DNA from 3 places in the Variovorax sp. P4_B11 genome. Region 1 is predicted to be linked to each of the others. Evidence: predicted binding sites of a transcription regulator. Region 1 holds the regulator's gene; each other region holds the start of a gene.
The links. Region 1 encodes HrcA, which represses chaperone genes, less so after heat shock. Its sites were predicted from a motif close to TTAGCACTCNNNNNNNNNGAGTGCTAA; they were not measured.
Positions count from the first base shown of each region.

Region 2: rpoH (RNA polymerase sigma factor RpoH) is a predicted target of HrcA. The motif match lies at 9,087-9,113, and genes of this name have one in related genera.
Region 3: groES (co-chaperone GroES) is a predicted target of HrcA. The motif match lies at 2,482-2,508, and genes of this name have one in related genera.

Region 1 is NZ_JBFUHO010000024.1:58,180-68,633, forward strand. It holds gene greB (transcription elongation factor GreB) at 90-647, opposite strand; gene AC1DYD_RS21190 (ABC transporter substrate-binding protein) at 944-2,161, opposite strand; gene AC1DYD_RS21195 (branched-chain amino acid ABC transporter permease) at 2,158-3,183, opposite strand; gene AC1DYD_RS21200 (branched-chain amino acid ABC transporter permease) at 3,187-4,056, opposite strand; gene AC1DYD_RS21205 (ABC transporter ATP-binding protein) at 4,067-4,780, opposite strand; gene AC1DYD_RS21210 (ABC transporter ATP-binding protein) at 4,780-5,565, opposite strand; gene AC1DYD_RS21215 (hypothetical protein) at 5,768-5,983, opposite strand; gene AC1DYD_RS21220 (GNAT family acetyltransferase) at 6,246-6,686, opposite strand; partial or broken gene AC1DYD_RS21225 (VOC family protein) at 6,705-7,091, opposite strand; gene AC1DYD_RS21230 (hypothetical protein) at 7,218-7,418, opposite strand; tRNA gene AC1DYD_RS21235 (tRNA-Arg) at 7,774-7,850, opposite strand; tRNA gene AC1DYD_RS21240 (tRNA-Ile) at 7,957-8,033, opposite strand; gene hrcA (heat-inducible transcriptional repressor HrcA) at 8,071-9,078, opposite strand; gene AC1DYD_RS21250 (NAD kinase) at 9,107-10,003, shown strand; gene recN (DNA repair protein RecN) at 10,005-10,454, shown strand, end outside.
Region 2 is NZ_JBFUHO010000006.1:247-10,700, reverse strand. It holds gene ctaD (cytochrome c oxidase subunit I) at 1-501, shown strand, start outside; gene AC1DYD_RS08245 (cytochrome oxidase small assembly protein) at 515-625, shown strand; gene AC1DYD_RS08240 (cytochrome c oxidase assembly protein) at 645-1,277, shown strand; gene AC1DYD_RS08235 (DUF2970 domain-containing protein) at 1,274-1,483, shown strand; gene AC1DYD_RS08230 (cytochrome c oxidase subunit 3) at 1,535-2,416, shown strand; gene AC1DYD_RS08225 (twin transmembrane helix small protein) at 2,488-2,709, opposite strand; gene AC1DYD_RS08220 (SURF1 family protein) at 2,746-3,573, shown strand; gene AC1DYD_RS08215 (SCO family protein) at 3,515-4,240, shown strand; gene AC1DYD_RS08210 (COX15/CtaA family protein) at 4,248-5,435, shown strand; gene cyoE (heme o synthase) at 5,432-6,337, shown strand; gene AC1DYD_RS08200 (SCO family protein) at 6,346-6,951, shown strand; gene AC1DYD_RS08195 (DNA alkylation repair protein) at 7,075-7,917, shown strand; gene rpoH (RNA polymerase sigma factor RpoH) at 8,117-9,058, opposite strand; gene AC1DYD_RS08185 (Mpo1 family 2-hydroxy fatty acid dioxygenase) at 9,173-9,634, opposite strand; partial or broken gene ftsY (signal recognition particle-docking protein FtsY) at 9,711-10,454, opposite strand, start outside.
Region 3 is NZ_JBFUHO010000001.1:19,708-30,161, reverse strand. It holds gene AC1DYD_RS00155 (PilW family protein) at 1-563, opposite strand, end outside; gene AC1DYD_RS00150 (prepilin-type N-terminal cleavage/methylation domain-containing protein) at 572-1,186, opposite strand; gene AC1DYD_RS00145 (GspH/FimT family pseudopilin) at 1,222-1,764, opposite strand; gene AC1DYD_RS00140 (type IV pilin protein) at 1,769-2,227, opposite strand; gene groES (co-chaperone GroES) at 2,588-2,878, shown strand; gene groL (chaperonin GroEL) at 2,927-4,579, shown strand; gene msrA (peptide-methionine (S)-S-oxide reductase MsrA) at 4,723-5,460, shown strand; gene AC1DYD_RS00120 (DUF805 domain-containing protein) at 5,465-5,815, opposite strand; gene pgi (glucose-6-phosphate isomerase) at 5,894-7,447, opposite strand; gene tal (transaldolase) at 7,450-8,397, opposite strand; gene AC1DYD_RS00105 (lipocalin family protein) at 8,511-9,179, shown strand; gene AC1DYD_RS00100 (HAD family hydrolase) at 9,125-9,787, opposite strand; gene AC1DYD_RS00095 (ABC transporter ATP-binding protein) at 9,784-10,454, opposite strand, start outside.

The DNA.
Region 1 (10,454 bases):
GGCGAAGTCCGCGCTTCGCGCAGACGGGCGGCCTGCTGACTCCCCCTCGGGGGGCAGCGACCCACACGAAGTGGGGGAGCGTGGGGGCCCTAGCTCTCGGGGTAGCTGACCGACAGCACCTCGATCTCGTGCACGCCACCGGGCGTCGCGAGCTTGACCACATCGCCTTCCCTGGCCTTCAGCAGCGCCCGCGCGATCGGCGAGATCCAGCTGACCTGCGCCTGGGCGCTGTTCGCCTCGTCGATGCCGAGGATGGTGACTTCGCGCTCCTCGCCTTCCTCGTCGGCGTAGCGCACGGTGGCGCCGAAGAACACCTGGTCGCGGCCGTGGTGCACCGTCGGGTCGGTCACCTCCGCCACCTCGAGCCGCTTGGTCAGGAAGCGGATCCGGCGGTCGATCTCGCGCAGCCGCTTCTTGCCGTAGAGGTAGTCGCCGTTCTCGGAGCGGTCGCCGTTCTTGGCCGCCCAATGCACCGCCTCGACCACCTTCGGCCGCTCGTTGTCCATCAGGTCGAGCAGTTCGGCGCGCAGCCGCGCATAGCCGGCCGGCGTCATGTAGTTCTTGCCGCCAGCGGGCAGCGGCGGCAGGGCGGCGCCTTCGCCGTCATCGTCGCCGCTGTCGCTTTCCTTCGTGAATGCCTTGCTCATGCTCCGAAGCTTGTATCACAGCCAAAAGCCAGGGCCTGTTCACCCTATTTCCGGGGATCGCGTTGCCACGCGAAGGGGCTGGATGCAAGGCGCCTGCGCGCAGCAAGGCTTCCGCCTTGCAAGCGCGGGCAACGCCGCAGACGGCCCCTTCGCGCGGCAACCCGAAGGGAAGGCATGCCAGGACGAGCCACTCGGCGTTGCGCTCCTCGCATGTGCCAACGCACATGCCGCGTCGCGCGCCTTGATTGGCCCGTCCTGGCATGCCTTCGCGACCCCGGAAATAGGGTGAACAGGCCCTAGTCGGTGGTGCTCAGCACCTCGCCGAAGACCTGCCATTGCGAGCCCGTGAAGCGCGCCAGCTGGCCCTGCTTGACCAGGAAGAAATCGGTCGGCGTGGTGTTCAGCGACATGCCCGTCAAGAGCAGCGGCAGCCTCAGGTTCTTGATGTTGGCGGCCTGCTTCATCACGTTCTCGCGCGTGAGATCGTTGCCGCACTGCTTGAGGATCTGCACCATGGTCTGCGCCGCCAGGTAGGCGTAGAGGTTGGCGGCGTCCTTCGGGTCGCCCTCCTTGTAGTAGCGGCCCATGAAGGCACGCCACTCGAGCATCGCCGGGTCGTCCTTCCACTGCGGGTCGTTCGGGTCCTTGTAGTACAGCAGCGTGAGCAGTCCGGTCGACTTGTCGAGCCCGGCCGGTGCCAGCACCGAGCCCACCGAGGCGGCGACGTTGTTGACGATGTGCAGCGGCTTCCAGCCCGAATCGAAGGCCTTGCGGATCGCCTGGGCCGCGAACTTCGGCGTCGTGATGTCGATGAAGGTGTCGGCGCCGGAGTTCTGCAAGGTGAGGATCTGCGAGTCGACCGTCGGGTCGGTCACTTCGTAGCTGGCTTCGGAGACGACCATCCTGGCGCCCTTCGCGCCCAGGCCGTCCTTCACGCCCTTGAGCAGGTCCTTGCCGTAGTCGTCGTTCTGATAAAGGATCGCGATCTTCGCGTTGGGCTTCTCCTTCATCAAGTACTTGGCGTAGATCAGGCCTTCGGCCTGGTAGCTCAGGTTGAAGCCGAGCGTCCACGGAAAGTTCTGGGGGTCGGCCCACTTGGTCGCGCCGGTGGCCAGCAGCAGGTGCGGCACCTTCTTCGCGTTCACGTACTTGTGGATCGCCGAGTTGCTCGGCGTGCCCAGCGTCTGGAACAGCGCCAGCACCTCGTCCTGCTCGACCAGCCGGCGCACCTGCTCCACCGCTTTCGGCGGACTGTAGCCGTCGTCGAGGCTGATCAGGTTGATCTTCCGGCCGTTGATGCCGCCGTTGTCGTTGATCATCTTGAAATAGGCCTGCTCGAGCTTGCCGATGGTGCCGTAGGCCGAGGCCGGTCCGCTGTAGGGCATGGTCTGGCCGAGCTTGATCTCGGTGTCGGTGACGCCGGGGCCGTATTTCTTCTGCGCCAGCGCCGGTGCCGCGATGACGGCGAGGGCCGCGGCGAGCAAGGTGGCGCGACGGTAGGGACTGAATTTCATGATGTCTCCTTCTGTGTCAACGATGAACTCTCTTGTCGCTCGCGCCGCTGCCGGAAGCGGCCGGCGAGGATGCGAACCAGCCCGGCCACGCCGGTGGGCATCACGTACATGAAGACGATCAGGAAGATGCCGTAGATCGCCCACGGTGCGGCCTTGGAGATCTGGTCGGCGACGTTCGGTATGAACTGGATGAACAGCGCCCCGTAGATCGCGCCCTGGATCGATGCCAGGCCGCCGATCACCACACCCACCACCAGCGTGATCGACAGGAAGATGGTGAACGAGTCCGGCGCGACGAACTGGACCACGATCGCCCCCAGTGCCCCCGCAACGCCGGTGTACATCGCCGAGACGCCGAAAGTCAACGACTTCACCATCGCGGTGTCGACCCCCATCGCCTGGGCCGCGATCGGCTGGTCGCGGATCGCCACCATCGCGCGTCCGATGCGCCCGCGCAGCAGGTTCCAGGCGAGGACGAACATCACGACCAGCACCCCCAGCACCACGAAGTAGAGCCACTGGTCCTGCGAGAGGCCGGTCCATTCGGGCGCCTCGGGCTTGACGATCACGATGCCCTGCGCGCCGCCGGTCCAGTGCTCGAAGTGCTTGTACTTGAGGATCTGCGGCATCGCCACGCCGAGCGCGAAGGTGGCCAGCGCGAGGTAGAGCCCTTCGAGCCGCAGTGCCGGCAGGCCGAACAGGAAACCGGCCAGCAGGCAGACCGCGCCGGCGGCCGGCAGCGTGAGCCAGTAGGGCACGCCGAACTGGTCCATGAGGATCGCCGCCACATAGGCGCCGATGGCGTAGAAGGCGCCGTGGCCGAGCGAGATCTGGCCGTTGTAGCCGGTCAGCATGTTGAGCCCGAGCAGGGCGATGGCGTAGACCAGCGCCAGCGTGAACTGGAACACCCGGTAGTTGCTGACCACGAAGGGCAGCGCGCAGGCCAGCGCGACCAGCAGCAGCAGGCCTGCCAGTTGGGCCCTGCTCGGCGCCGTGCGGGTCGGGGTGGGTGGCCGCTTCATGGCTCAGACCCGCGTGACGCTGACCTTCCCGAACAGGCCCGAGGGCCGGATCACCAGCACGCCGACGATCAGCACCAGCGCGACTGTGAGCTTGAGTTCGGTGCCCAGCACCGCGCCGACCAGGTTCTCGAGCACGCCGACGATGAAGCCGCCGAGCACCGCGCCGCCCGGGCTGTCGATGCCGCCGAGCAGGGCGGCGGCGAAGGCATACAGCAGGATGCCGGCCATCATGTTGGGCTCGAGGAACACGGCGGGCGCGACCATGATGCCGGCGATGGCGCCGATCGCCGCCGCCAGGCCCCAGCCGAGGGCCAGCATCCAGCCGACCCGGATGCCCACCAGTCGGCTCGAGACCGGGTTCTGCGCCGCCGCGCGCATCGCCAGGCCCAGCGGCGTGTAGCGGAAGAACACGAACACCAGCGCCAGCACCGCCAGCGTGATGCCGATCGAGCCCAGCTCGTGCGAGGACATGAAGCGATTGCCGAACAGCGGCTCGGCCGGGAACGGGCTCGGGAAGGGCTTGATCGTGTAGCTGAAGATCCAGCCCGCGAGGCTGTTGAGGATGACGAGCAGGCCGATGAAGACGATGACCACCGAGAGGATCGGCGCGTTCTCGACCGGCCGCACGACGATGCGCTCGATCAGCACGCCGAGGGCGAAGGCGATCGCCACCGTGACGAAGAACGCGGCCCAGTAGGGCAGTCCGGCCTGCATCAGGCTCCAGGCGATGTAGGTGGAGAACATCGCGAGCTCGCCCTGCGCGAAGTTCACCAGGTGCGTGGCCTGGTAGATCATCACCAGCGCCAGCGCCACGCTGGCATAGATCCCGCCGGTGGCGAGGCCGGAGAGCACCTGGTGCAGGAGGAGGTTCATGGCGCCGCGCTCAGTAGCCGAGGTAGGAACGCCGCACCGCTTCGTCGTTGCGAACGGTCTCGGCGCGGCCGGAGATCACCACGCGGCCGGTTTCGAGCAGATAGGCGTGGTCGGCCAGCCGCAGCGCCAGTGCCGCGTTCTGCTCCACCAACAGCATGCTCACGCGCTCCCTGGCATTGATCTCGCGCAGGATCTCGAACAGCTCATGCACGATGCGCGGCGCCAGGCCGAAGGAGGGCTCGTCGAGCAGCAGCAGCCGCGGCCGCAGCATCAGGGCGCGCGACACCGCCAGCATCTGCTGCTCGCCGCCCGACAGCGTGCCGGCCTGCTGGTAGCGGCGCTCGCGCAGCCGCGGGAAGTGGTTGTAGACGCGCTCGAAATCGGCCGCCACCTCGGCCTTGTCGCGGCGGGTGTAGGCGCCCAGGCGCAGGTTCTCCTCGACGCTCAGCGCGGCGAAGGTGCCGCGCCCGTCCGGCACGTGGGCGACGCCGAGCCGGACGATGGACTCGGTCGCGCGGCCCTCGATGCGCTGGCCCGCGAAGGCGATCTCGCCCTCGGTCCTGACCATGCCGCAGACCGCCCGCAGGGTGGTCGTCTTGCCGGCGCCGTTGGCACCGAGGATGGTCGTGATGCCGCCCTCCTCGACGCCGAAGTCGATGCCGTGCAGCACCCTGCTCGCGCCGTACTGCGCGCGCAGGCCGCGGACGTCGAGCAGGCGGGCCATCAGTCCGGGTCTCCCAGGTAGGCGCGGATCACTTCGGCGTTGGCCTGCACCTCGGCCGGCGAGCCGTCGGCGATGACGCGGCCGAAGTCCAGCGCCACCACCTGGTCGGAGACCCGCATCACGAGGTTCATGTGGTGCTCGACCAGCAGCATCGTGAGCCGGAGCCGCTCGCGCACCTGGCGCAGCAGGTCCATCAGCTTGCCGACTTCCTCATGGTTCAGGCCGCCGGCCGGCTCGTCGAGCAGCAGCAGCTTCGGCCGGCTCGCCAGCGCCCGCGCCAGCTCGACGCGCTTCTGGGTGCCGAAGGGAAGGTCCATCACGCGGGTGGCGGCCACGGCGCCGAGGTCGAGCAGGTCGACCAGCTGGTCGGCGTGCGCTTCGAGCACCTGCTCTTCGCGCCGCACTCCCGGCAGCCGCAGGGCATTGGCGAGGAAGCCGCTGCGGGTGCGGCAATGGCCGCCAAGCAGGATGTTCTGCCGCACGGTCATGGTCCGGAACAGCGCCAGGTTCTGGAAGGTGCGGCCGATGCCCATCGCCGCGACGCCGTGCGCCGGCGTCTCGACCAGCGAGCGGCCCTCGAACGAGATGCGGCCCTCGCTGAAGGCATAGAGCCGCGACAGGCAGTTGAAGAGCGTGGTCTTGCCGGCACCGTTCGGACCGATCAGGCCGACGATGAAACCCTCGGGCACCGCGAACGACACCTTGTCGAGCGCCGTGATTCCCCCAAAGCGCACCGTGACGCCTTCGACGCGCAGCAGATCGGCACGGGGGGCAGGCGAGGCGATTTCCGACTCCTTGCACAGTGGAACCCAACCCGAGCGGGACACTCGGATGCCACTGGATACAAAAGATACCGGTGTTCGGACGAATGGAAAGCCGGCTTTACCCTTGATTGCCCGGCGCGGCAGCCCACGGCTGCGCCGGCGCGCGGACCGCGAAGGCCTGCTGCCGGATCGGAACTGGGAGAGCCTGGGTCAGGCGCGGCGCTCAGCCGACCTGCACTTGCGCGTCGGACGGCAAGGGGCCGGATGCACCGAAGGTCTGCTGCTGGACTTGCACGGGCTCCGTCGCGAGGGCCGACGCCTTCTTGGGCACGACGCCCCGGACGAGGTGCCTCGGCACGTGGTGCTTCTTCTTCAGCAGGGCCAGGGCCTCGCTGCGCGCGGGCTCGGAGGCCGGCAGGAACATGTGCAAAAAGCTCATCGTGGTCGCCCCAATGAACGCCAGGATTCGACAGGGGCCCCTGGCTTGGCCGGATGGCGATTATGGGCGGCGGGCGGTCCGCCGTCACTGGCGGCCCCGCCGGCGGTAGTGTTGATGGGGCCGCCGGTTACACGTGCGACCGACCCGCCCTGCCCGACGATGGTCATCACGGAGCCCGGCGGGCGGCCGTGGATCTCATGGCCCAGCGCGCTGTACCGCGAGACCTGGCGGACTCTCGCGCCCTCGGCGACGCCGCATGGGCTCACGAACCGCCCGGGATGTTGGCGACGATGCGCTTGCCCATGCTGACGCGCGGCTCAACCACGTAGCCAAGCGCTTCGTAGAAGGCCGCCACCGACTCGCTGCCGGGCGCAATCTGCAGGTTGATCTTCATGCAACCCCGATCCGCCAGGGCGCGCTCCGCGTGCGCGACCAAGGCCGTGCCGATGCCCCGCGACCGATGCCCCGGATCCACGGCGACCGAGTACAGCCAGCCCCGGTGTCCGTCGTAGCCCGCCAGCACGGTGCCGACCACCGAGCCCTGCGCCAGAGCGACGAAGAAAAGACCATCGGCGACCGCCAGCTTCTTGTCGATGCCGAGGGCGGGAGCGTTGTGCGCCGTGCCGTAGCGGAATGCGGTCTCCCAGAGACGGATCACCTGCGCTCGGTGGACATCATCGAGGTACGGGGCGACCAGGGTCATGCAGTCCCTCTCGGGGTCCGGGGCATGGCAGGCGACGCAGAACTTGTTGCCGTCGGGATCCCGGAAGTAGGCGCCGTAGTAGTGCGGGTGGTACTGGGCCCTCAAGCCGGGTGCGCCTTCGCAACTGCCGCCCTGGGCGAGCGCGACGCGGTGCACCGTGCGCACCATGGCCCGGTCGGCCGCGGCGAAGGCCACCATCTGGCCGTTGCCGGGCGCATGCGGCAGGCCGTTGTGCGGCTTGCAGATCACGAAGAAGGGCCGCGTGCGGCCGGTGCCGTGCCAGCCGGCCCAGGGCTTGTCTCGCTCGCAGAAACGAAGCTCGAGGCCCAGGCCCTGCATCACCGGCCGATAGAAAAGCAGTGCGCGCTCGAAGTCGCCCACGCTCACGAAGACATGCGAAAACATCTCGGCTCCCCGGAGCGCTTGCCCCTGACGAGCCGAAGATAACGGAAAGCGCTCAGTTCTTCGCCGGCACCGGCACCTCGGTGGGGCGAGAACGGCAACAAACCGGACGTCCTGCGCACGCTCCAGCTACCAGAACCGCCACCAAGGCCGCGCAGGCCTGCCTTCGGGCTCCAGCGGGGTGCGATCGGACGGCGTGGAACCCAGGCGCCTGCGCAGCTCCGCCTCCATGCGTTGCGCCTGCTTCAAGGCATCCGGGTCGCCAAGCGCGGCCCGCTTTCGCAGCACATACGCGGCCGCGGCGAGTTCTTCGTCTCCCATCGTCTCCATTCATGAAATTCTGGCTGCGGCCGTCGAGGCGGCCAATAAGCCATCCGGCCGGTGCAACTCGGCCGCGCGACATGCGCCCGCCCCAAGTCTTGGTGGTGGATTTCGAAGACGCGGCCACGCCGGTGGCCAGGAAGACCCAGGCAATCAGGCTGACGAGCGTGCCGCCCCAGCCGAACCCGGTCCTGCAGTCGACCTTGAAGAATTCCGCGACCAGCGGAAAGCTGTCGACGATGACCATGCCCCATCCGGTGGTCCTTGCGGCTCGAGCAGGCGGAGGGAAGGACCGACTCCCCTGAAAGGCCCCCCAAAAGAAAATGGCCTAGAGGAGAAAAATCCTCTAGGCCATTCGAGAGAGTGGTGCGGCTGGCAGGAATTGAACCCACGACCCCTTGGTTCGTAGCCAAGTACTCTATCCAACTGAGCTACAGCCGCACAGCTTGCGATTATAGCATCCATTTCAGCCATCTGTCCACGCTTCGATTCTTGACTTGCAAAAGAAGCTTCGCGCAAGCAGACCCGAGTCTCCGGCGGATGCTTTTGGTAGGCCGTGCTGGGCTTGAACCAGCGACCAACGGATTATGAGTCCGCTGCTCTAACCAACTGAGCTAACGGCCCACGTGGCACCGATTCTAGTAGGGCGCGGCGCCCTTCCCTACTTGCGGTGGCTCAGCGCGTTGGTGACCAGCTTCGACGTGATGTCGACGATCTGGATCATGCGTTCGTAGGGCATGCGGGTCGGGCCGATGACGCCCAGTGTGCCGACAACCTTGCCGTCGACCTCGTAGTTCGCGCTGACGATCGACAGGTCGTCGAAGGGCACCACCTGGCTCTCGCCGCCGATGAAGATGCGCACGCCCTCGGCCTGGCTCGAGACGTCGAGCAGGCGCATCAGCTGCGTCTTGTGCTCGAACAACTCGAAGGCGCGCCGCAGGTGCCCCATGTCGCTGGAAAAGTCGGTGACCGCGAGCAGGTTGCGCTCGCCCGCGATCACGACCTCGTCCTGGGCCTCGGTCATGACCTCGGAGCTGACCTGCACGGCAGCCTGCATCAGCGCCGCGATCTCGCCGCGCAGCTGCTCGACCTCGGACTGCAGCCGGTCGCGCACCTGCTCGATCGAGAGGCCGGCGAAATGGGTGTTGATGTAGTTGGAGGCCTCGACCAGCTGCGACTGCGTGTAGTCGACCTCGGGGAAGATCACGCGGTTCTGCACGTCGCCGTCGGGCGCGACGATGATCACCAGCAACCGACGGTCGGACAGCCGCAGGAACTCGATCTGCCGGAACACCGAGGCGCGCCGCGGCGCCATCACCACGCCCACAAACTGCGACAGGTTCGACAGCAGGTTGGCGGCGTTCGCGATCACCTTCTGCGGCTGGTCGGCCGCCAGGCTCGGCGCCGACGCGAACTGCTCGCGCTGCGCGGTCAGCATGGTGTCGACGAAGAGGCGGTAGCCCCGTGCGGTCGGAATGCGACCTGCGGACGTGTGGGGGCTTGCGATCAGCCCGAGCACCTCGAGGTCGGACATCACGTTGCGGATGGTCGCGGGGGACAGGTCCAGCCCCGGCGCGCGGGAAAGCGTGCGCGACCCCACGGGCTGCCCGTCGGCGATGTAGCGCTCGACGAGAGTCTTCAGCAGCAACTTGGCACGGTCGTCCAGCATCGAATGATTTTAATGTTGTAATTTGTGAATGAGCTCCCGCTTTCGGCATGTCGCACTGATCGGTAAATACCAGGCCTCCGGCGCCCGGGCGCAATGCGGCGCGCATGACGACGTCATGGAGGGGATCGGCGCCTTCCTCGAATCGCAGGGCTGCAAGGTCTTCGTCGAGAAGTCGCAGTCGGACTCGGTCGAATCCGGCCCCTATCCCGCACTGACGGTGGAGGAAATCGGCCAGCAGTGCGATCTCGGCCTGGTGGTCGGCGGCGACGGCACCATGCTCGGCATCGGCCGCCAGCTGGCGCCGCACGACGTGCCGCTGATCGGCATCAACCGCGGCCGGCTCGGCTTCATCACCGACATCTCGCTCGACAACTACCAGGCGACGCTGATCCCGATGCTGGCCGGCGACTACGAGGAAGACCTGCGCACGCTGATGAAGGCGCGGGTGGTGCGCGACGGCGAGTCGGTGTTCGACACCCTGGCAATGAACGACGTGGTGGTCAACCGCGGCGCCACTTCGGGCATGGTCGAGCTGCGGGTCACGGTGGGCCACCATTTCGTGGCCAACCAGCGCGCCGACGGCATGATCATCTCCACGCCCACGGGCTCGACCGCCTACGCGCTGTCGGCCGGGGGGCCGCTGCTGCATCCCGCGGTGCGCGGCTGGGTGCTGGTGCCGATCGCGCCGCACACGCTGTCGAATCGGCCGCTGCTGCTGCCCGACGCCGACGAGGTCACGATGGAACTGGTCGGCGGGCGCGATGCCAGCGCCAATTTCGACATGCAATCGCTGGCCACGCTGGCCATCGGCGACAAGGTGATGGTGCGCCGCTCGGACTATCGGGTGCGCTTCCTGCATCCGCGAGGCTGGAGCTATTTCGACACCTTGCGCAAGAAACTGCATTGGAACGAAGGGGGATCTTGAGATGGCGTTGAGGCGCATTGCGCTGCGGGATTTCGTGATCGTGCGGTCGCTCGAGCTCGATTTCTCCGCCGGCTTCACGGTGCTCACCGGCGAGACCGGCGCCGGCAAGTCGATCCTGATCGACGCACTGCAGCTGGCACTGGGCAACCGGGCCGATGCCGGCGCGGTGCGCGAAGGCGCCGAGCGGCTGGACGTCAGCGCCGAGTTCGATGCCGACCCGGGCCTGGCCGGCCGGCTCGACGAGGGCGGCTTCGAAGGCGGCGATGCTCTGCTGCTGCGCCGCACGGTCGACCTCCAGGGCCGCAGCCGCGGCTGGATCAACGGCAGCCCGGCCACCGCCACCCAGTTGCGCGAGCTCGGCGACCACCTGCTGGACATCCATGGCCAGCACGCCTGGCAGAGCCTGACCCGGCCCGAGGCCGTGCGCGGCCTGCTCGATGCCTATGCCGGC
Region 2 (10,454 bases), on a different contig from region 1:
CTGGCAGTCGCGCCGATCGACACCCAGCTGCAGGACACCTACTACGTCGTTGCCCACTTCCACTACGTGCTGGTGGCCGGCTCGCTGTACGCGATGTTCGCGGGCTATTACTACTGGGCGCCGAAGTGGACCGGCGTGATGTACAACGAAGCACGCGGCAAGATCCACTTCTGGTGGTCGCTGATCTCCTTCAACATCACCTTCTTCCCGATGCACTTCCTGGGCCTGGCGGGCATGCCGCGCCGCTATGCCGACTACCCGATGCAGTTCGCCGACTTCAATGCGGTGGCCAGCGTCGGCGCTTTCGCCTTCGGCCTGGCCCAGGTGTACTTCTTCTTCTTCATCGCCCTGCCGACCATGATGGGCAAGGGCGAGAAGGCTCCGCAGAAGCCCTGGGAAGCCGCTGAAGGCCTCGAGTGGGAAGTCCCCTCGCCGGCACCGTTCCACACCTTCGAGACCCCGCCGCGGCTGGACCCCACCGCGACCAAGGTGATCGGCTGACGCGCAGCACGAGATGACTCCCGAACAGAAGAGGAACAACCGCCGCATGGGGCTCACGCTGGCCTCGATCGCGGTGCTGTTCTTCATCGGCTTCATCGTTCGCATGGTCTGGATCGGCCGCTAGGGCCGGGGACTGCATCACCATGGGCATCGGTCAACGCATCCGCCGCGAGAACGTCCGCATGGTCGGCAAGCTGGCCGTTGTCGCGGCCGGCATGTTCGCCTTCGGCTATGCGCTGGTGCCGCTCTATCGCGCCATCTGCGAGATGACCGGCATCAATATCCTGGCCCTGTCGGAGCTGCAGGTGCCGGGCGGCGCCAGCGGCGGCGACAAGGTCCGCGTGCCCGACAACACCCAGGTCGACATGAGCCGCACCATCACGGTCGAGTTCGATGCCAACGTGCGCGGCCTCTGGGATTTCAAGCCCGCGCAGCGTTCGATGGAAGTCCATCCGGGCCAGCTCAACACCGTGATGTACGAGTTCCAGAACGTGCAGAACCGCCGCATGGCGGCCCAGGCGATCCCGAGCTATGCGCCGCAGCAGGCCGCGCCGTACTTCAACAAGCTCGAGTGCTTCTGCTTCAACCAGTACACGCTCGACGCCGGCGAGAAGAAGCAGTGGCCGGTCGCCTTCGTGATCGACCCGAAGATCTCCAGGGACGTGAAGACGATCACGCTGTCGTACACCTTCTTCGAGGTCGGCGGCAAGACGCCGGCGGCGCCGGTGGCCGCCAATGCGGCAGTCGCCGTGCCCGCGACGGAGCCGCGTTCATGAGCTCGCCGGATGTCGCACGCAAGGGCTCGTTGTGGCGCACGGTGAGGACCGTGGGCTGGTCGTTCCTCGGCATCCGCAAGAAGAGCGCCTACCAGGACGATCTCGCCAAGGTCAACCCGCTGCACATCATCGCCGTGGCCTTCGTGGCCGTCGCCCTGTTCGTGGCCGCGCTGATTCTGCTGGTGCGCTGGGTGGCCACCGCCTGATGAACAGAATCCCACAGAAAATGAAGCCAGAGAAGAAAACCAGGACCTGATATGAGCTCAACCACCCACGGCAGCACGCCTTACTACTTCGTGCCCGCGCCATCGGCCTACCCGGTCATGGCCGCGACCGGCCTGCTCTTCGTCATCCTGGGCGCGGCCCAGTGGATCAACGGCCACCAGTGGGGCGCCTGGTCGCTGCTGGCCGGCATGATCATCTGGCTCGGCACGCTCTTCGTCTGGTTCAGAACCTCGATCCGCGAAAGCGAAGGCGGCCTGTACGGCCACAAGGTCGACCTCTCGTTCCGCTGGAGCATGAGCTGGTTCATCTTCTCCGAGGTGATGTTCTTCGGCGCCTTCTTCACCGCGCTGTGGTGGGCCCGCACCCACGCCCTGCCTTCGCTCGGCAGCCTCGACAACGCGCTGCTGTGGCCCGACTTCAAGGCGGTCTGGCCGACCGCGGCCGTCGGCGTGACCGGCTCGCCGGCCGGCACCGTCGAGCCCTTCCAGACCGTCGGCCCGTTCTGGCTGCCGACCATCAACACCGCGCTGCTGCTGAGCTCCGGCGTCACGCTGACGATCGCCCACCATGCGCTGCGTGCCGGCCATCGCGCCCAGAGCGTGCGCTTCATGTGGCTGACCGTGCTGCTCGGCTTCAGCTTCCTGAGCGTCCAGGGCTACGAATACCACCACCTGTACACCGAGCTGAACCTCAAGCTGAGCTCGGGCGCCTACGGCTCGACCTTCTTCATGCTGACCGGCTTCCACGGGCTGCACGTGTTCATCGGCATGCTGATGCTGTTCTTCATCACGCTGCGTCTGCGCCGGGGCCATTTCACGCCGGAGCGCCATTTCGGCTTCGAGGGCGCGGCCTGGTACTGGCACTTCGTCGACGTGGTGTGGCTCGGCCTGTACTTCCTGGTCTATTGGCTTTGAGCATCGGCGACGGCACAACAAAAAAGCGCCGCAAGGCGCTTTTTTCATGGTTCTCCTGGAACGAGCATCATCTACTTGCCGATCGGCAGGCCCCCTGGCTGGATGTAGCCGAGCTTCCACGCCAGCAGGACGCAGAGGAACAAAAGGACCGAAAGACCGATCCGAACAGTGAGCGCGCGCGCCATGCCGCCGCTCTTGGCGCGGCCGTCGCGCCCGTCCCTCAGCATGAAGAACAGCGCCACCGCAAGACTCGCCAGGATGCCCAGGAAGGCGAGGCCGACAAGATATTTCATGAGCCACATTATCGGCCGCCAGCGCCGCCCCCTCCCTTGAACGCGGACTTCGGGGAACCGGACCGTCCCCGGCGCGCCGGCCGCTTCTGGTTCGTCACCGCGGTCGCTCTGCTGACGCTCGCCGCCACGGTCTCGCTGGGCCGCTGGCAGCTGTCGCGCGCGGCGCAGAAGGAAGCCATCCAGGCCGAGATCGACGCGCGAAAGAGCCTTCCGCCGCTCGACCAGCAGGCATTCCTGGCCCTCGGAGACGCCTCTGCCGCCATGCACCGCCCGGTTCGCCTGCGTGGGCTCTGGCTGTCGCCGCACACGGTCTATCTCGACAACCGGCAGATGCACGGCGTGCCGGGTTTCTACGTGCTGACGCCCTTCGCCCTCGAAGGCACCGAGCAGACCGTCCTGATCCAGCGCGGCTGGATCCAGCGCAACTTCACCGACCGGGCCCAGCTGGGCGCTGTCGAGACGCCGAGCGGCCTGGTCGAGGTCACGGCCCGGATCGCGCCGCCGCCGGCCCACCTGCTCGAGCTGGGCAAGGCCGATGCGCCGGCGTCCGCCGCGTCGGCGCCGGCGCCTGCGAGCGCCGCCACGCCTGAAGCCGTGGGGTCTTCGCGCATCCGGCAGAATCTCGGTCTCGAAGCGTTCCGCGCCGAAACCGGGCTGCCGCTGCGGACCGACGTCTCGCTGCAGCAGATCGGGCCGGCTTCCGAGGGCCTGCAGCGCGATTGGCCGGCCCCCGCGCTGGGTGTCGAAAAGCACTACGGCTATGCATTCCAGTGGTTCGGCCTCTCGGCTCTCGTGGTACTCCTCTATGTCTGGTTCCAACTCATCGCCCCCTTCCGCCGCGCACGCCTTGCCCGCCGCGGCTGACGAGCCGCTCGGCCTGACCGTGCACTCGATGCCGTCGCCGCGCCAGGCGCTGGCGGGCGCCGAGGGCCGGCGAACGGTCCAGGGCCGATGGAAGATGGTCTTCGTGCTGCTGTGCTGCGCGGCGCCGGTGATCGCTTCCTACTTCACCTACTACGTGGTGCGTCCCGAAAGCCGGAGCGTCTACGGCGAGCTGATCGATCCTCAGCGCCCGCTGCCGAACGTCGCGGCCACACTGCCGGACGGCAAGACGCTGCGCCTGCCTTCGCTCAAGGGCCAGTGGCTGCTGCTGTCGGTGGCCGATGCCGCTTGCGACGCCCTCTGCGAGCAGCAGCTCTACCTGCAGCGCCAGTTGCGCGAGAGCCTGGGGCGCGAGAAAGACCGGCTCGACCGCGTCTGGCTGGTCAGCGACGACCAGCCGCTGCCCGAGCGCCTGGCCAACGGCTTGCGCGGCGCGACCGTGCTGCGCCTGCCGGCGGCCGACATCGCCAGATGGCTGCCCGCGGTCGCGGGCCATGCGCCGGCGGAGCACCTCTTCGTGGTCGACCCGCTGGGCAACCTCATGATGCGCTTCCCGGCCCGCATGGATGCCGCCGGCGCCAGCCGGGGCAAGCGCGACCTCGACCGCCTGCTGCGCGCTTCCTCGTCCTGGGACGAGGCCGGTCGCTGATTCCGCCATGGACGCCAGTTCGCTCTACGACCTCAAGCCGATCGCCTGGCTGCTGGCGGTGGGCGTGCTGCTGGCCCTCGGCCCGCTGGTCTGGGTCTGGCGCCGCAATGCCGGCGCCGGTGCCGCGCGCCGGCTGCATGCGCTGACCGTGCTCACCCTGTTCCTGACCTTCGACCTGACCCTGTTCGGCGCCTTCACGCGCCTGAGCGATTCGGGCCTGGGCTGCCCCGACTGGCCCGGCTGCTATGGCAATGCCAGTCCGGTCGGCGCCCGCCACGACATCGCGATGGCGCAGGCCGCCCAACCGACCGGGCCCGTGACCCACGGCAAGGCCTGGGTCGAGATGGTCCACCGCTACCTGGCCACCGGCGTCGGCTTCCTGATCCTGGTGCTGGCGATCGCCACCTGGGTGGTGCGCCGTCGCCAGCGACAGGCCGACCATCGCGGCGAGCGCGCGCTGAGCGCCTGGTGGCCGGCGGCCACGCTGGCCTGGGTCTGCCTGCAGGGTGCCTTCGGCGCCCTGACCGTGACCTGGAAGCTGTTCCCCGCCATCGTCACGCTGCACCTGATGGGCGCGGTCGTGCTGCTGGCGCTGCTGTGCATCCAGGCGGTGCGCTATCAGCAGGCGGCGCTGCAGCGCCTGCCGACGGCCCTGCCGTCGGCGCTGCGCACCTTGCTGATCGCCACCACCGTGCTGCTGGGCCTGCAGATTGCGCTGGGCGGCTGGGTCAGCACCAACTATGCCGTCCTGGCCTGCACGCAGTTCCCGATCTGCCAGGACAGTTGGTGGCCGCCGATGGACTTCGCGCAAGGCTTCGAGATCTGGCGCCATCTGGGCGAGACCGGCGCCGGCGCCCCGATCGATTTCACCGCGCTCACCGCGATCCACTATGCGCACCGGCTGATGGCCTATCTCGTGTTCGTCGCCCTCGGCCTGCTGGCCTGGCGGCTGCGCCGCGTCGCGCCGCTGCGGGCCCAGGCGCGCTGGCTCGGCGGTCTCGCGCTGCTGCAGCTTGCCAGCGGCCTCGGCAACGTTCTGCTCGGCTGGCCGCTCGCGGCGGCGCTGCTGCACACCGGCGGCGCCGCCGCGCTGGCGGTGGTGCTGACCTGGACCCTCTGCGAAAGCCGTCGCGCGGGCGCACACAGCGCCGCCGGCGCCGGCAGACGCATACCTACCATGGAGGTGGCCCGATGAGCGCCCCCGTTTCCGTCCCCGCCCAGACCACCGCCAGCGTGCTGCGTCAGTTCTATGCGCTGACCAAGCCGCGGGTGGTTCAACTGATCGTCTTCTGCGCCCTGATCGGCATGGTGCTCGCCGTGCCCGGCGTGCCGACCTGGGCCGACCTGCAGCAGGGCGCGCTGGCCTGCCTCGGCATCTGGCTGGTCGCCGGTGCCGCGGCCGCCTTCAACTGCCTGGTCGAGAAGGGCATCGACGCCAAGATGAAGCGCACCGCCTGGCGGCCGACCGCGCGCGGGCAGCTGAGCGACAAGCAGGCGCTGATCTTCTCGGCGGCGCTGTGCGCGGCCGGCTCGGCGCTGCTCTGGTTCACGGTCAACCCGCTGACCATGTGGCTGACCTTCGCCACCTTCGTCGGCTACGCGGTGGTCTATACCGTGATCCTGAAGCCGCTGACGCCGCAGAACATCGTGATCGGCGGCGCCTCGGGCGCGATGCCGCCGGTGCTCGGCTGGGCCGCCATGTCCGGCGATGTCGGTCCCGAGGCGCTGATCCTGTTCCTGATCATCTTCCTGTGGACGCCGCCGCACTTCTGGGCCCTGGCCCTGTACCGGGTCGAGGACTACCGCAAGGCGGGCCTGCCGATGCTGCCGGTGACGCATGGCAACGAATTCACGCGGCTGCAGGTGCTGCTCTACACCTTCATCCTGTTCGCGGCCTGCCTGATGCCCTTCATCTACGGCATGAGCGGGTGGCTGTACCTGGTGGTCGCGATCGGCGTCAGCATCGGCTTCACCGGCTATGCCTTCGCGCTGTGGCGCAACTACTCCGATGCGCTGGCGCGCAAGACCTTCCGTTTCTCGCTGATCCACCTGAGCGTGCTGTTCGCGGGGCTGCTGGTCGACCACTACCTCCAATGACCCCATCCATGAACAAGCGGCAAGCGCTCCGGACCCTGGCCTGGACCGGCGTCGCCGCGGTCGCCGGCCTGCACCTCGCGGCCTGCACCGAGGCCAAGCCCAGCTTCCACGCGGTCGACATCACCGGCGCCGACTACGCCCGCGATTTTTCCCTGACCGACGCCGACGGCAAGCTGCGCACGCTGGCCGACTTCAAGGGCAAGGCGGTGGTGCTGTTCTTCGGCTACGCCCAGTGCCCCGATGTCTGCCCGACCACCATGAGCGAGATGGCGCAGGTCAGGCAGCAGCTGGGCGCCGACGGCGACAAGCTGCAGGTGGTGTTCGTCACGGTCGATCCGGCCCGCGACACGCCGGAGGTCATGAAGGCCTACATGGGGGCCTTCGACCCGTCCTTCATCGCCTTGATCCCGACGCCGGACCAGCTCGCGGCGTTGGCCAAGGACTTCAAGGTCTACTTCAAGAAGGTCGACGGCAAGACGCCGACCAGCTACTCGATGGACCACTCGGCGGCGAGCTTCGTCTACGACCCGCAAGGCCGGCTGCGCCTGTATGCGCGCTATGGCGCCGGCGTGGCGCCGATGGTCGAGGATCTCAAGGTCCTGCTCAAGTCATGAGCGCCGCCCGGCCGCCCGAAGGCGCTCGCACCGCAGTGCGAAGCACGGAGGTTGCCTTATGAGCGCCGCGCCGGGCCGCCCCAAGCAAGCCCGCACCGCAGTGCGGAGAGCGGAGCTTGCCTGATGTGCGCCGTGGTCTCGCTTGATCACCTGAAGCAGCGCAAGGGAGCCTTCCGCATCGCGCTGATCCCGCCGGAGGTGCTGGAGGCGCTCAACGACGGCCTGATCGAGACTGTCAACCTCAACGAGTTCATGGCGCTGGAACTGCCCCGGCTGGCGCGCGGCGTGGCCGCGCAGATCGGGCTCGATGCGGCCAGCGAGCGCCTGCTCGACACCTTCGCGATGCTGGGCGCCTTCAAGCCGATGCAGCGGCACGGCCACGTCGCGCGGGCGCTCTACGACCTGACGGCGGTGCATCCGGAGCGCGATGCGGTGGCGCACCGGCTGGCCACCCACCCGAGCGACGTGGCGCGCTGCTGGGCGACGCAGTGGATCCCGATGTCGGGGCTGGCGCTGCCCGAGCAGCTGGCGGCGGCTCGCCGCTTTGCCGCCGATCCGCATTTCGGCGTCCGCGAGATGGCCTGGATGGGCGTGCGCGAAGCGACCATCCGCTCGCTCGAGCAGGCCCTGGCGCTGCTGCAGCCCTGGACCGCCGACCCGGACCCGAACATCCGCCGCTTCGCCAGCGAACTGACCCGTCCGCGCGGCGTCTGGTGCGCCCAGATCGAGCGCCTCAAGGCCGAGCCCTGGCTGGCCTTGCCGCTGCTGGAGCCGCTGAAGGCGGACAGCAGCCGCTACGTCCAGAACTCGGTCGCCAACTGGCTCAACGACGCCAGCCGGACGCAGCCGGACTGGGTAGAAGCGACCTGCGTGCGCTGGCTGGCCGAAAGCGATGCGGCCGAAACCCGCTACATCGCGCGCCGGGCATCGAGGACGCTGGCGAAGCGGGCGCCCGAGGCGGCCTAGGATGAAACACCCCCCGAAGCGCCTGCGGCGCCTCCCCCCTCAAGGGGGGCGATACCAGCGGCCCGGCAAAGCCGGTTCCGCGGTATCCCTGGCATTTGGCTGCGCCGGTTTCATGCGTCGCGGGTCACGCGATCACTTGGTGGTGCACTGACAACGAAAAAGCCCGGCGCGGGCCGGGCTTTTTCGCGGGTGGAGGCGCTCAGGCGTATTCGGCCAGGGCCTTCTTCATCTTCTTCATGGCCGCCACTTCGATCTGGCGAATGCGCTCGGCGCTCACGCCATAGACCGCGGCCAGGTCGTGCAAGGTCATGCCGCCCGAGCCGTCGTCGTTGACCTTGAGCCAGCGCTCTTCGACGATGCGGCGGCTGCGGTCGTCCAAAGCCTCCAGTGCGGTCGAGATGCCATCGGTCGACAACCGGTCGCGTTGCCGCGATTCGATCTGGGCGGTTGGCTCCTGCGTCGCGTCGGCCAGGTAGGCGATCGGGCCGAAGCCTTCGTCGCCGTCGTCGGACGGGCTCGGATCGAGCAGCACGTCGCCGCCCGAGAGCCGGGTTTCCATCTCGAGCACTTCCTCGGGCTTCACGTTGAGCCGGGTCGCCATCTGCGAAACCTCGTCCGGGCTCAGCGTGTCGCGGTGGGTGCCGCCGTCCGCTGCGGCCGAATCGGCCTTGAAGCCCTGCTTCATGGAGCGCAGGTTGAAGAACAACTTGCGCTGGGCCTTGGTCGTCGCGACCTTGACCATGCGCCAGTTCTTCAGGATGTACTCGTGGATCTCGGCCTTGATCCAGTGCATGGCGTAGCTGACCAGCCGCACGCCCTGGTCGGGATCGAAGCGCTTGACGGCCTTCATGAGGCCGACGTTGCCTTCCTGGATCAGGTCGCCATGCGGCAGCCCGTAACCAAGATATTGGCGAGAGATGGATACAACAAGACGCAGATGCGACAAGATGAGCGCACCGGCGGCTTCGAGATCGTTGTCGTCGCGCAGCTTGCGCGCAAAGCCCTGCTCTTCTTCGAGCGTCAGCAGCGGCAGCCGGTTGGCTGCAGAGATGTAGGCGTCCAAGTTACCCAGCGAGGGCACCATCGACCACGGGTTGGCGACGGCAAGCTGGTTGGCAGAGGCTCCAGACAGTGTTGTCATTGGGGAAACTCCTTCGTTCATAGCCATATTAGCACTCGATTGGAGGGAGTGCTAAGCTAAGGGTTCCCCCTTATTTTCTATGGGGTCGATAGCCGGCGGGCCTGTCCGGCGGGCCTACCAGCGGATGCCGAGACGCTCGAAGACCTTGGACAGCACGAACAGCGGGCCGACCCAGAGGTATTGGATGTCTTCGAAGAAGGAAGGTTTCCTGCCTTCGATCTTGTGGCCGATGAACTGGAAGATCCAGGCCACCACGAAGATGACGGCGGACACCGGCAAGACAAGGCCGCCCATCGCATGCACCAGCGCCAGCAGCGCGACCGTGCCGACGAGCATGGTCGCCAGGAAGGCCGGGGAGCGCAGGGTCGCGTAGTAGACCAGGCTGGCGGCGACGAAGGCGTAGGCGACCCAGGGATGGAGGGCGAACAGCAGCCCGACGATGCTCAGCATGATCGCCGGGATGGCGACCATGTGGATCGCCTCGTTGGTCGGATGGCGGTGGCTCTCGCCGTAGTGGGCGAGCAGGCGATCGACCTTGCGGTCGGCGTCGGCGAGCGGGGCGGCTGCGGTGTCCATGCGGGTCTCCTGGGGGCCTCTTGGCGGGCACCGACCATGATGCCAGAGCGCCCCCAGGCGCACAAACCTCGCCGGGCTAGCCGAGCAGGGCCTGGGCGAATTCCCGGGCGTTGAAGGTTTCCAGGTCTTCGAGCTTTTCGCCGACACCGATGAAATAGACCGGGATCGGCCGCTCGCGCGCGATCGCGCACAGCACGCCGCCCTTGGCCGTGCCGTCGAGCTTGGTCACGACCAGGCCGGTCAGGCCCAGTGCCTCGTCGAAGGACTTGACCTGCGCCAGCGCGTTCTGGCCGGTGTTGCCGTCGATCACCAGCAGCACCTCGTGCGGCGCCGTGGGGTCGGCCCGGTTGACGACCCGCTTGATCTTCTTGAGCTCGTCCATCAGGTGGATCTGGGTCGGCAACCGGCCGGCGGTGTCGACCAGCACCACGTCCTTGCCGCGTGCCTTGCCCGCGTTGACCGCGTCGAAGCTCACGGCGGCCGGGTCTCCGCCTTCCTGGCTCACGATCTCGACCGTGTTGCGGTCGGCCCAGACCAGCAGCTGCTCGCGCGCCGCAGCACGGAAGGTGTCGGCCGCCGCCAGCAGCACCGAGGCGCCCTCGTTGGCCAGGTGCTTGGTGAGCTTGCCGATCGACGTGGTCTTGCCGGCACCATTGACGCCGGCGACCATGATCACGGTCGGTGTGTGCTCGCCGATCACCAGCGACTTCTCCAGCGGCTGCAGCAGGTCCGTGATGGCGTCGGCCAGCAGCAGCTTGACCTGCGCCGCGTCGGTCGCCATCTGGCTCTTGACGCGGCGGCGCAGGTCTTCCAGCAGATG
Region 3 (10,454 bases), on a different contig from region 1:
ATCGGCGTCGCGCTGTATTCGCTGCCGCACTCGGACACCTGCAAATAGGCATCTGCGTTCGACTCGAGCGGGCAACCCGGGTCGCCGACGGCGCAGGTGCTCGCTCGCTGAATGAACAACGCATCGGTACCGGCTTTGCGTGCAATGCAAGACGGATCGGCGTCTGTATTCGCCCCTGCCGCGCTGCCAAGCCCCAGGACGTAGTAAGTCAACGAGTCTTGCCATTTGCCAAGGTTCGCGACCCCGGTCAGGCACATCGCTGTCGCTGCCTCGGCAGGCGTGATGATCGGAGTGACGGCCGCCGTCGGCTTGACCAGCGATCCGTAGAACCCCGTCTGCGACAACTCGCGGCTCAGAACGTCGAGGGCATAGCGCCCGTTCTCAATCACCTCCGCACTCCGTTCGACCTCGCTTCGGGACCGGCTGCTGCCAGCGAAAAGGACACTCACCGCGGCGACGATCAGCAGACCGATGACGAGCGCAATCATCAACTCGATGAGCGTGAGCCCTCGCTGGTGACGGCAACGGGCTTCTGAGGTCGACGCAAGGGCTCGGCGGTACATGTCGGTCCTCAAGATGACTTGGTCAGGTTCGGCACCAGCACGCGGACCGTGACGCCACGCCGCAGCCGGTCGCCGAAATTCACATCGTTGGCGCAGAAGTTCTGACCCGCCGGAGAATCGGGGTCGGGTTCGGCACTCGGCGATTTGCCTTGCCACACGACCGTGACGTAGATGTCGGCCAGTGCGTTGCCCTCCGCCGGCACGACCCGGATCAGGCAGCCGCGGGCGCCGATCATGGCGCCGACCTTCGAGCTGCCCTCCAGGGCCGCGGCGCCCTGCAGCGCCAGCCCCCACTGACACATTTCGAACTCTGCCTCCGCCAGCGGAACGCCCGCTCCCGCGACGCAGACGGAACCGGTGCTGAAGTCCTTGGCATTCGCGCCCGAACCCACGTAAACGCCGCCGTGGGTGGAACTGACGGCATCATTGAGATAGCCGTCGACGATGGCTCGCGAATCGGTCAGACGGCCCTGCATTTCACGGACCAGCGAAAGCGCCTCGCCACGCTGGTAGGACTCGAATTCCATGACGGTCGACCTGGCTTGCATGCCGATCACGCCCAGAATGCCCAGCAGCATCACGGCGATGGTCACCAGCACTTCGATCAGCGTGAAGCCGCGCATGCCGGTCGCTCGGGTACGGAATCGATGAAGGTCAGCTAGCAACATGATGTCGATTGGGTGACGGCCCGGCCACTGGCAGAAATGCAGACCCAACGATTGACCTTGGCAGACGGGACGCTGAGCTTGATCGAGGACGAACCGCCGGAGGTCAGCCGGCCGGAGGAGTTGAAAACGAACAGCAAGTTGCCGCTCGTCGAGGGGGATGGGCACGTCGAGGTGGTGGATACCACGGAGGGGGAGCCCGTCTGTTGAAGGAGCGCGGTACCCGTTCCGTCGCTGCTTTGGGTGATCTTCCAGTCCCCGACAACGGTGTCGTCCCCCGAATTCGTGAAGTTGAACGCCACCTTGTCATTGCGCTTGAGTGCCTCGCTGCGAGCGACCCAAAGCGATTCATTCAGCGCCGAGGCGACGGACTTGATGCGCTGCGTGGCGATCAGCTGCTGGAACGAGGGCGCGGCCAGCGCCGCCAGGACGGCGACGACGGCCAAGGTGACCATCAACTCGATGGCCGTGAAGCCGCCCTGGCGAGCGCGCCGCGTTGCGCGCCGAACCTGGGTCAATGCCGCCGGGGTTGCCATCGCGTCACTTGCCCCAGTAGCCCGAGGCGTCCGGCGCCTTGACGCCGGTGTTGTCGAGCGTCATCGTCTGCTCGCCCGACACTGCCTGGCTCCCTGCCGGCGCGGCCGTTGCCGTGAAGCCCGAGCAGTCGGCCGGAGTGCAAGCGACCGAGATCGTGTAGGCCGCCTGGATTTCGGCCGGCGTCGCGAAACCGGTGTCCGCCAGCACGGTGGTGTACACACGCCGGTCGAGGAGGTAGCTTTGTTCCTTGCTGGCCAGATCCATCAAGGCCGCCTGCGCGGTCGCCCGCTTCCCCTTGCGGATGTACGACGCATAGGACGGGTAGGCGATCGCCGCCAGAATCGCCACGATCGCAACGGTGATCATCAGTTCCATCAGCGTGAAGCCGCGCGCCCGCCCGCCCCAGGGGACCTTCGAGCTTGCCGTCGTCGTCATCGGCATCTTTTCCAGAGACTGAACCATCGGGCTGTATCCTCCATGGCGCGCCCCTCGACCCTTGGATCCGATCAGAGGCACGCCGCAGGAAATCATTTCAAGATGTCACAAAGTACAAGTGGATGTGAAATTATCACATTCACCTGAAGTCAGGCTTTGCCGACGCGGCCGTTTCGTGGGAAAAGTGACAGAAGGCCCGTTTGACCCGACAGGCGGTTCGCCTTCATCCACATCTGGCGCCGGCCCCTTCGGCCTTGAAACTGCCCAAAACACCCTTATGATTAGCACTCGTCAAAGCTGAGTGCTAACAACACTGGCTTCCGATGATGGGGCGCCGGCAACCTTGCCGGCACCCGAACCAAACCCCGTTTCTTATCAGGAGATGCAATGAAACTTCGTCCTTTGCACGATCGCGTGATCGTCAAGCGCATTGAAAGCGAAACCAAGACCGCCTCGGGCATCGTGATCCCCGACAACGCCGCCGAAAAGCCCGATCAGGGCGAAGTCCTGGCCGTCGGTCCTGGCAAGAAGAACGACAAGGGCGACCTGATCTCGATGAACATCAAGGTCGGCGACCGCGTCCTGTTCGGCAAGTACAGCGGCCAGACCGTCAAGGTCGATGGCGACGAACTCCTGGTCATGAAGGAAGACGACCTCTTCGCAGTGGTCGAGAAGTAATTTCTCGCCCCTTCATCCCCCTATCCAACTGAATCTCGGAGAAATCTCATGGCAGCAAAAGACGTAGTCTTCGGCGGTGAAGCCCGCGCGCGCATGGTCGAGGGTGTCAACATCCTCGCCAACGCAGTCAAAGTGACCCTCGGCCCCAAGGGCCGCAACGTGGTGCTCGAGCGCTCGTTCGGCGCCCCGACCGTGACCAAGGACGGTGTGTCCGTGGCCAAGGAAATCGAACTCAAGGACAAGCTGCAGAACATGGGCGCCCAGCTCGTGAAGGAAGTGGCTTCCAAGACCTCGGACAACGCCGGCGACGGCACCACCACCGCGACCGTGCTGGCACAAGCCATCGTTCGCGAAGGTTTCAAGCTGGTGGCTGCCGGCATGAACCCGATGGACCTGAAGCGCGGCATCGACAAGGCGGTCACCGCCCTGGTCGCCGAGCTCAAGAAGGCTTCGAAGGCCACGACCACCTCGAAGGAAATCGCGCAAGTCGGCTCGATCTCGGCCAACAGCGACGAAACCATCGGCAAGCTCATCGCTGACGCGATGGACAAGGTCGGCAAGGAAGGCGTGATCACCGTCGAAGACGGCAAGTCGCTCGACAGCGAACTCGACGTCGTCGAAGGCATGCAGTTCGACCGCGGCTACCTGTCGCCCTACTTCATCAACAACCCCGAAAAGCAAAGCGCGATCCTGGAGAACCCGTTCGTGCTGCTGTTCGACAAGAAGATCAGCAACATCCGCGACCTGCTGCCGACGCTGGAGCAAGTGGCCAAGGCCGGCCGTCCGCTGCTGATCGTTGCCGAAGAAGTCGAAGGCGAAGCCCTGGCAACGCTGGTCGTGAACACGATCCGCGGCATTCTGAAGGTCGTGGCCGTCAAGGCACCTGGCTTCGGCGACCGCCGCAAGGCCATGCTCGAAGACATCGCCATCCTGACGGGCGGCAAGGTCATCGCCGAAGAAGTGGGCCTGACCCTCGAGAAGGTGACCTTGGCCGACCTCGGCCAAGCCAAGCGCATCGAAGTGGGCAAGGAAAACACCATCATCATCGACGGTTCGGGCGCCCCTGGCGACATCGAAGCCCGCGTCAAGCAAGTCCGCGTGCAGATCGAGGAAGCCACTTCCGACTACGACCGCGAAAAGCTGCAAGAGCGCGTGGCCAAGCTGGCCGGCGGCGTTGCAGTGATCAAGGTCGGCGCTGCCACCGAAGTCGAAATGAAGGAAAAGAAGGCGCGCGTCGAAGACGCCCTGCACGCCACCCGCGCTGCAGTGGAAGAAGGCGTGGTTGCCGGTGGTGGCGTGGCCCTGCTGCGCGCCAAGCAAGCCGTGGGCGACACCCTCAAGGGTGACAACGCCGACCAGGATGCCGGCATCAAGCTGGTGCTCAAGGCCATCGAAGCGCCCCTGCGCGAGATCGTCAACAACGCCGGCGGCGAAGCCTCGGTGGTGGTGAACGCCGTGTTGGCCGGCAAGGGCAACTACGGCTTCAATGCCCAGAACGACAGCTACGGCGACATGCTCGAGCTGGGTATCCTGGACCCGACCAAGGTGACCCGCACCGCCCTGCAGAACGCCGCTTCGGTGTCCTCGCTGCTGCTGACGACCGAAGCCATGGTCGCTGACGCACCGAAGGACGAAGCCGGCGCCGGCGGCGGCATGCCCGACATGGGCGGCATGGGTGGCATGGGCGGCATGGGGATGTAATTCCCCCCGGCCCGGCTGCCACAGCCAAGCCAAGAGCCCCGCGGTGCGAGCCGCGGGGCTTTTTTTCGTCCTGTCGGAGCACCGGGGCGGATCGGCGTACAACCGGGGCTTCGACCCGAAAACGCAGCGAAGGACCCACCGGCATGAACTCCAAGACCCTCGTCGCACCCCCGGTGCCGGCACGCCGCGCCCTGCTGTGCGCACTCGCGCTCGGCGCCGGAGGACTCGCGCTGCGCCCCGGCGCGTCCGCCTGGGCGGCCGAGCGCGCCACCGTCGTCCCGGCGCCGGCCGACGACCCGGCCGCAGGGGCCGCCGCCACGACCGAGACCGCAGTCATCGCCGGCGGCTGCTTCTGGGGCGTTCAGGGTGTGTTCCAGCACGTCAAGGGCGTGACCAGCGCCGTCTCGGGCTATGCCGGCGGCGAGGCCGCAACGGCCAACTACGAAGCCACCAGCTCCGGCCGCACCGGCCATGCCGAATCGGTGCGCATCAGCTACGACCCGAAGCAGATCAGCTACGCGCGGCTGCTCCAGATCTATTTCTCGGTCGCCCACGACCCGACCGAGCTGAACCGCCAGGGACCGGACGTCGGCAGCCAGTACCGCTCGACCATTTTTGCGGCCAACCCCGAGCAGGCACGCATCGCCAGGAACTACATCGCGCAGCTCGACCGCGCCCGCGTCTTCGGCAAGCCGATCGCGACCACCATCGAGCCGCTCAAGGCCTTCTATCCGGCCGAGGCGTACCACCAGGATTTCATGACCCGCAATCCCGACCACCCCTACATCGCGATCAACGACCTGCCGAAGGTCGACAACCTGAAGAAGGTGTTTCCGGCCAGCTACCGCGCCAAGGCGGTGCTGGTGGGCGCAGGCGGCTGAGGGATCAGACGCCGGCCGGGACCGGCCCGGCCGGCGGTCCGTAGGCATTCGATTCCGGCTGGCTCGGCTGCACCATGAAATAGAGCAGCACCAGGGTGCCGATCACCGGGACCAGCCCGAGCAACAGGAACCAGCCGCTGCGGCCGACGTCATGCAGGCGGCGCACGCCGACCGAGAGCAAGGGCAGCAGGAAGGCCAGCACCACGAGGTAGTAGAGGTACTCGTGGATGAAGCCCGCCACGAAAGCCACGATGACATAGGCCAGGATGAACCACCAGTATTCGGGCCGGGTCGCACGGCCGGAAAACTCGACGTACTTGCGAAAGCAGGTCTGGAACGCCTGTTGAAAGTTCATGAGCAACTCCTCTTGCTGATTCCCACGGGACAACCCCCGTGGTCATCATATCGAGCAGGCTGCCGACTTTGATGAAAGCTAGGCGCCCGGGCGAAGGCGCTGCAGCAGGCCCGCGGTCGAGGCGTCGAGCCCCTGCACGTCGCCGGAGGCCAGCCGCGGCTCGATGTCCCGGGCCAGCACCTTGCCGAGCTCCACGCCCCACTGGTCGAAGCTGTTGATGCCCCACAGGGCACCGCTGGTGAAGACGCGGTGCTCGTACAGCGCCAGGAAGGCGCCGAGGGATTCCGGCGTCAGTCGATCGAGAACGAAGAAGGTGCTCGGCCGGTTGCCCGGGAAGTTCTTGTGCCCGCCCGCATCGTGCTGGCCGACCATGAGGGCCTGCGCCTGCGCCAGCGCATTGGCCAGCAGCTTGGGATGATGGCCCGCGAGATCGTGCCCCGCATCGCGCACCGCGATGAACTCCAGCGGCGTCACGTCGGTGCCCTGGTGCAGCATCTGGAAATACGCATGCTGCCCGTTGGTGCCGGGCTCGCCCCACAGCACGGGCGAGGTGCCGAAGGTGAGCAGCTGGCCGGCCATGTCGACCTGCTTGCCGTTGCTTTCCATCTCGAGCTGCTGCAGGTAGGCCGGCAGCCGCTTGAGCGCACTGTGATAGGGCGCGATGCTGCGGGTCGTGAAACGATGGAAATTGCGATACCAGACGTCGAGCAGGCCGAGGCGCACCGGCAGGTTCTGCTCGAGCGGCGCGGTGCGGAAATGCTCGTCCATCGCATGCGCGCCGGCCAGCAGGCCGCGGAAGCCGTCGGCGCCGATGGCCAGCGCGATCGGCAGGCCGATGGACGACCACATCGAGTAGCGGCCGCCGACCCAGTCCCAGAAGCCGAAGGTGGTGTCGATGCCGAAGGCCTTCGCGGCCGCCACGTTGGTGGTCAGCGCGGCGAAATGACGCGCGATATCGACGCCGCCCGACTGCTCGAACCAGCGCCTGGCCGACTGCGCGTTGACCATGGTCTCGGCGGTCGTGAAGGTCTTCGAGGCGATCAGGAACAGCGTGTGCTCGGGCGCCAGCCCGCGCAGGATGCCGGCCAGCTCGTGGCCGTCGACGTTGGAAACGAAGTGGAAGCGCTTGCCCGGGGCCGAGAACTGGTCGAGCGCCAGCACCGCCATCTGCGGACCGAGGTCGGAACCGCCGATGCCGATGTTGACGACATCGGTGATGGTCGAATCCGCGCGCACTTTTTCGGCGTAGGCCAGCATGGCGTCGAGCGTCGCATGGACGTCGCGGAAGGCGCCCGCCAGCTCGCCCGTCACCGGCGCGGAAGCCGGTCGCCGCAGCAGGGTATGCAGCACCGCACGACCCTCGGTGGCGTTGATGTGCACGCCCGCGAACATCGCGTCCCGATGCGCCTCCAGTCCGGCTTCACGCGCCACGGCCAGCAGCAGCTGCTCGGTGCGCGCCTCGACGAGGTTCTTCGACAGGTCGGCAAAGACGCAGGGCGCCGACTGGCTCAGGGCCGCGAAGCGTCCCGGGTCGCTCGCAAAAGCCTCGCGCACGTCGAAGCCGAGTCCGGCCGTGTCGTAATGCAGCTGGAGCGCGCCCCAGGCGGCCGTGCGATCGCAACGGGCGTTCATCGTCAGGTCTCCATCAAACGTTCGAGCTTGACCGCATCGGCCGCGAAGGCGCGGATGCCTTCAGCCAGCTTCTCGGTCGCCATCGCGTCCTCGTTCAGCGCCAAGCGGAAAGCCGCCTCGTCGAGCGAAACCTTCGGGATCTCCAGGCGCTTTGCCGCCTCGGCGTCGAGTGCATGCGCCAGCGGCGCCTCGCTGGCGCTCAGTTCGGCCAACAGCTCGGGGCTGATGGTCAGCAAGTCGCAGCCGGCCAGTGCGGCGATCTGGCCGACGTTGCGGAAGCTGGCGCCCATCACCTCGGTCGCGATGCCGTTCTTCTTGTAGTAGTTGAAGATCTGGTGCACCGACCTCACACCCGGATCGTCGGCACCGGCATTGGCGGCCTCGTCCCATTGCGGGCCCTGCGACTTCTTGTGCCAGTCGTAGATGCGGCCGACGAAAGGCGAGATCAGCTGCACCTTGGCCGCCCCGCAAGCCACCGCCTGGGCGAAGGAGAACAGCAGCGTCAGGTTGCAATGGATGCCCTTCTGCTCGAGCTGGCGGGCGGCCTCGATCCCTTCCCAGGTCGAGGCGATCTTGATCAGCAGGCGTTTTCCCACATCGATGTCCTGCGCCCGATAGAGCGCGACGATGCGCTCGGCGCGCGCGATGGTGGCGTGCGTATCGAAGCTCAGGCGCGCGTCGACCTCGGTCGACACCCGGCCCGGGATGATCGACAGGATCTCGGTGCCGAAGCGCACCAGCAGGCGGTCGATGACCTCGTCGATCGGCGCGCCCTGGTGCTTCTTCACCACCTCGTCCAGCAGCGGACGGTAGTCGGCCTTCTGGACCGCCTTGAGGATCAGCGACGGATTGGTGGTCGCATCCTGTGGCTTGAACTGGGCGAGCTGGCGGAAATCACCGGTGTCGGCGACCACGGTGGTCCGTTGGCGGAGGGCATCGAGTTGGTTCATGCGGGCATTATCCCGCCGCTGCACTACATGGCGTGTGGTCCGTGGCTGACGCGGCCCAGGGCCCGGAAGCACTAGTCTTCTGATTTCGATGGGTCGCCTTCCGGAGAATTCCCATGTCTTTTCGCAGCCACCGTGCACCACCGCCCGCCGCCTTCGACGACCGCGCCCACAGCGCCTCGATCGGGGCCCTGGCAGCCGCCTTCTGCATCGGCGGCGTCGTCACCCTGCTGGCCCTCTCGGGCCGTCGCACGTCACGCGCCGAGACCGTCGCCGGCCCGGCGGATGGCGCGCCGCTCATGCGCGCGCCGCTGCAGGTGGTGGCGCCGGTCGACCTCAAGCGCTATGCAGGCCTCTGGCACGAGCAGGCGCGGCTGCCCAATCGCTTGCGCAAGCCATGCACGGGACCGGTGAGCGCCGAGTACACGCCGCTGGCCGACGGCACCGTGGAAGTGCGCAACCGCTGCGTCCTGGCGGACGGCAGTTTCGACGAATCCGTGGGATTGGCGCGCGTGGTGCCGGTGGCCGGGCAGCCCGGTGCGGGTCGGCTGGAAGTACGCTTCGCGCCCGAATGGCTGGGCTGGCTGCCGCTGGTCTGGGGCGATTACTGGATCCTCAAGCTCGACCGCGACTACCAGGTGGCGCTGGTCGGCACGCCGAGCCGCCAGTCCCTGTGGGTGCTCTCCCGTGCGCCGCGGCTCGACGCCAACCTGCTCCAGGGCGAACTCGACTACGCCCGGACGCTGGGCTTCGATGTCGACAAGGTCGAGCTCACCGGCAGGTAGCGCGCGAGCTGCGCCGGCAACGCGCTCGGCCGCTCGCAGTGGATCGCCTGCCACCCGAGTTCGCGCGCGGCCAGCACATTGGCCAGGGAGTCGTCGATGAAGACCGTCTCCGAGGCCGCGAGCCGGTAGGTCGTCGCCAGCAGTTCATAGATTGCGCGCTGCGGCTTGATGATCTGCACGTCGCCCGAGAAGATGCCGCCGTCGAACCACTGGAAGAAGGGGTGCCGGTACTCGAGCACCCGCGCGTAGGGCGACGGCATGTTCGACAGGTAGTAGAGCCGCAAGTCTTCCCCCGCGTCGCGGCGCGCCCGCAGGCCCGCCAGCAATTCCACGGTGACCGGGATCGGCTCCAGCCGCTCCCCCATCGGTGCCAGCACCTCGCTGAGCCGGTCGGCCGGCAACGACAGGCGCAGCGCCATGCGGCCGATGGCGTCGTCGAGGCTGTGGGTGCCGCGGTCGAAGCCCAGCCAGTCCTCGTGATGGAACATCTGGCGCGCCAGCGCGTGCGCCGCCTCGGCCGTGGGCGCATGCGGCGCCAGCTGGTTTTGAACGAGGGCGACGGGCTCCCAGGTCAGGAGCACGGCTCCGAGGTCGAAAACGACATTCATGCGGCAAGGGGTACGACGGAAACGCCATGGCTGGCGAGGGACAGGGTGGTCTGGGCACCGGCGGCCAGCGGCCGCGCGAGGTCGCTCGACACCACGAACACCGGGCCCAGCGCGGTGTCGAAAGCATATTCGTAAAAACTGCCCAGGTAGGCGGCCTTGCGCAGCGTCGCCGGCAGGCCTATGGCGGCGCCGATCAGCCAGGCCTCGGGCCGTACTGCAACCTTGACGAAGCCGGGCGCCACGTCGTAGCGCGGCGTCAGCGTCAGCGGACCCAGCTCGACGCGGCCGTCGGGCTGGGCGAGGGCCGGGAACACCATCGCCTCGCCCATGAAGCCCGCCACGAACTCGCTGCGCGGGTGGCCATAAAGCTCCTCGGGCGTGCCCTGCTGCGCGATCACGCCGTGGTCCATGACGATGATCTGGTCGCTGACCGCAAGGGCCTCGCTCTGGTCGTGCGTGACGTAGGCGACGGTGAGCTGCAGCCGCTGCTGCAGGCTGCGGATCTCCTCGCGCATCTCGCGGCGCAGGCGGGCGTCGAGGTTGGACAGCGGCTCGTCGAACAGCAGCACGGCGGGTTCGAGCACCAGGGCCCGGGCCAGCGCGACGCGCTGCTGCTGGCCGCCCGACAGTTCGCTCGGCAGCCGGTCGTCGAAGTCGACCAGTCCGA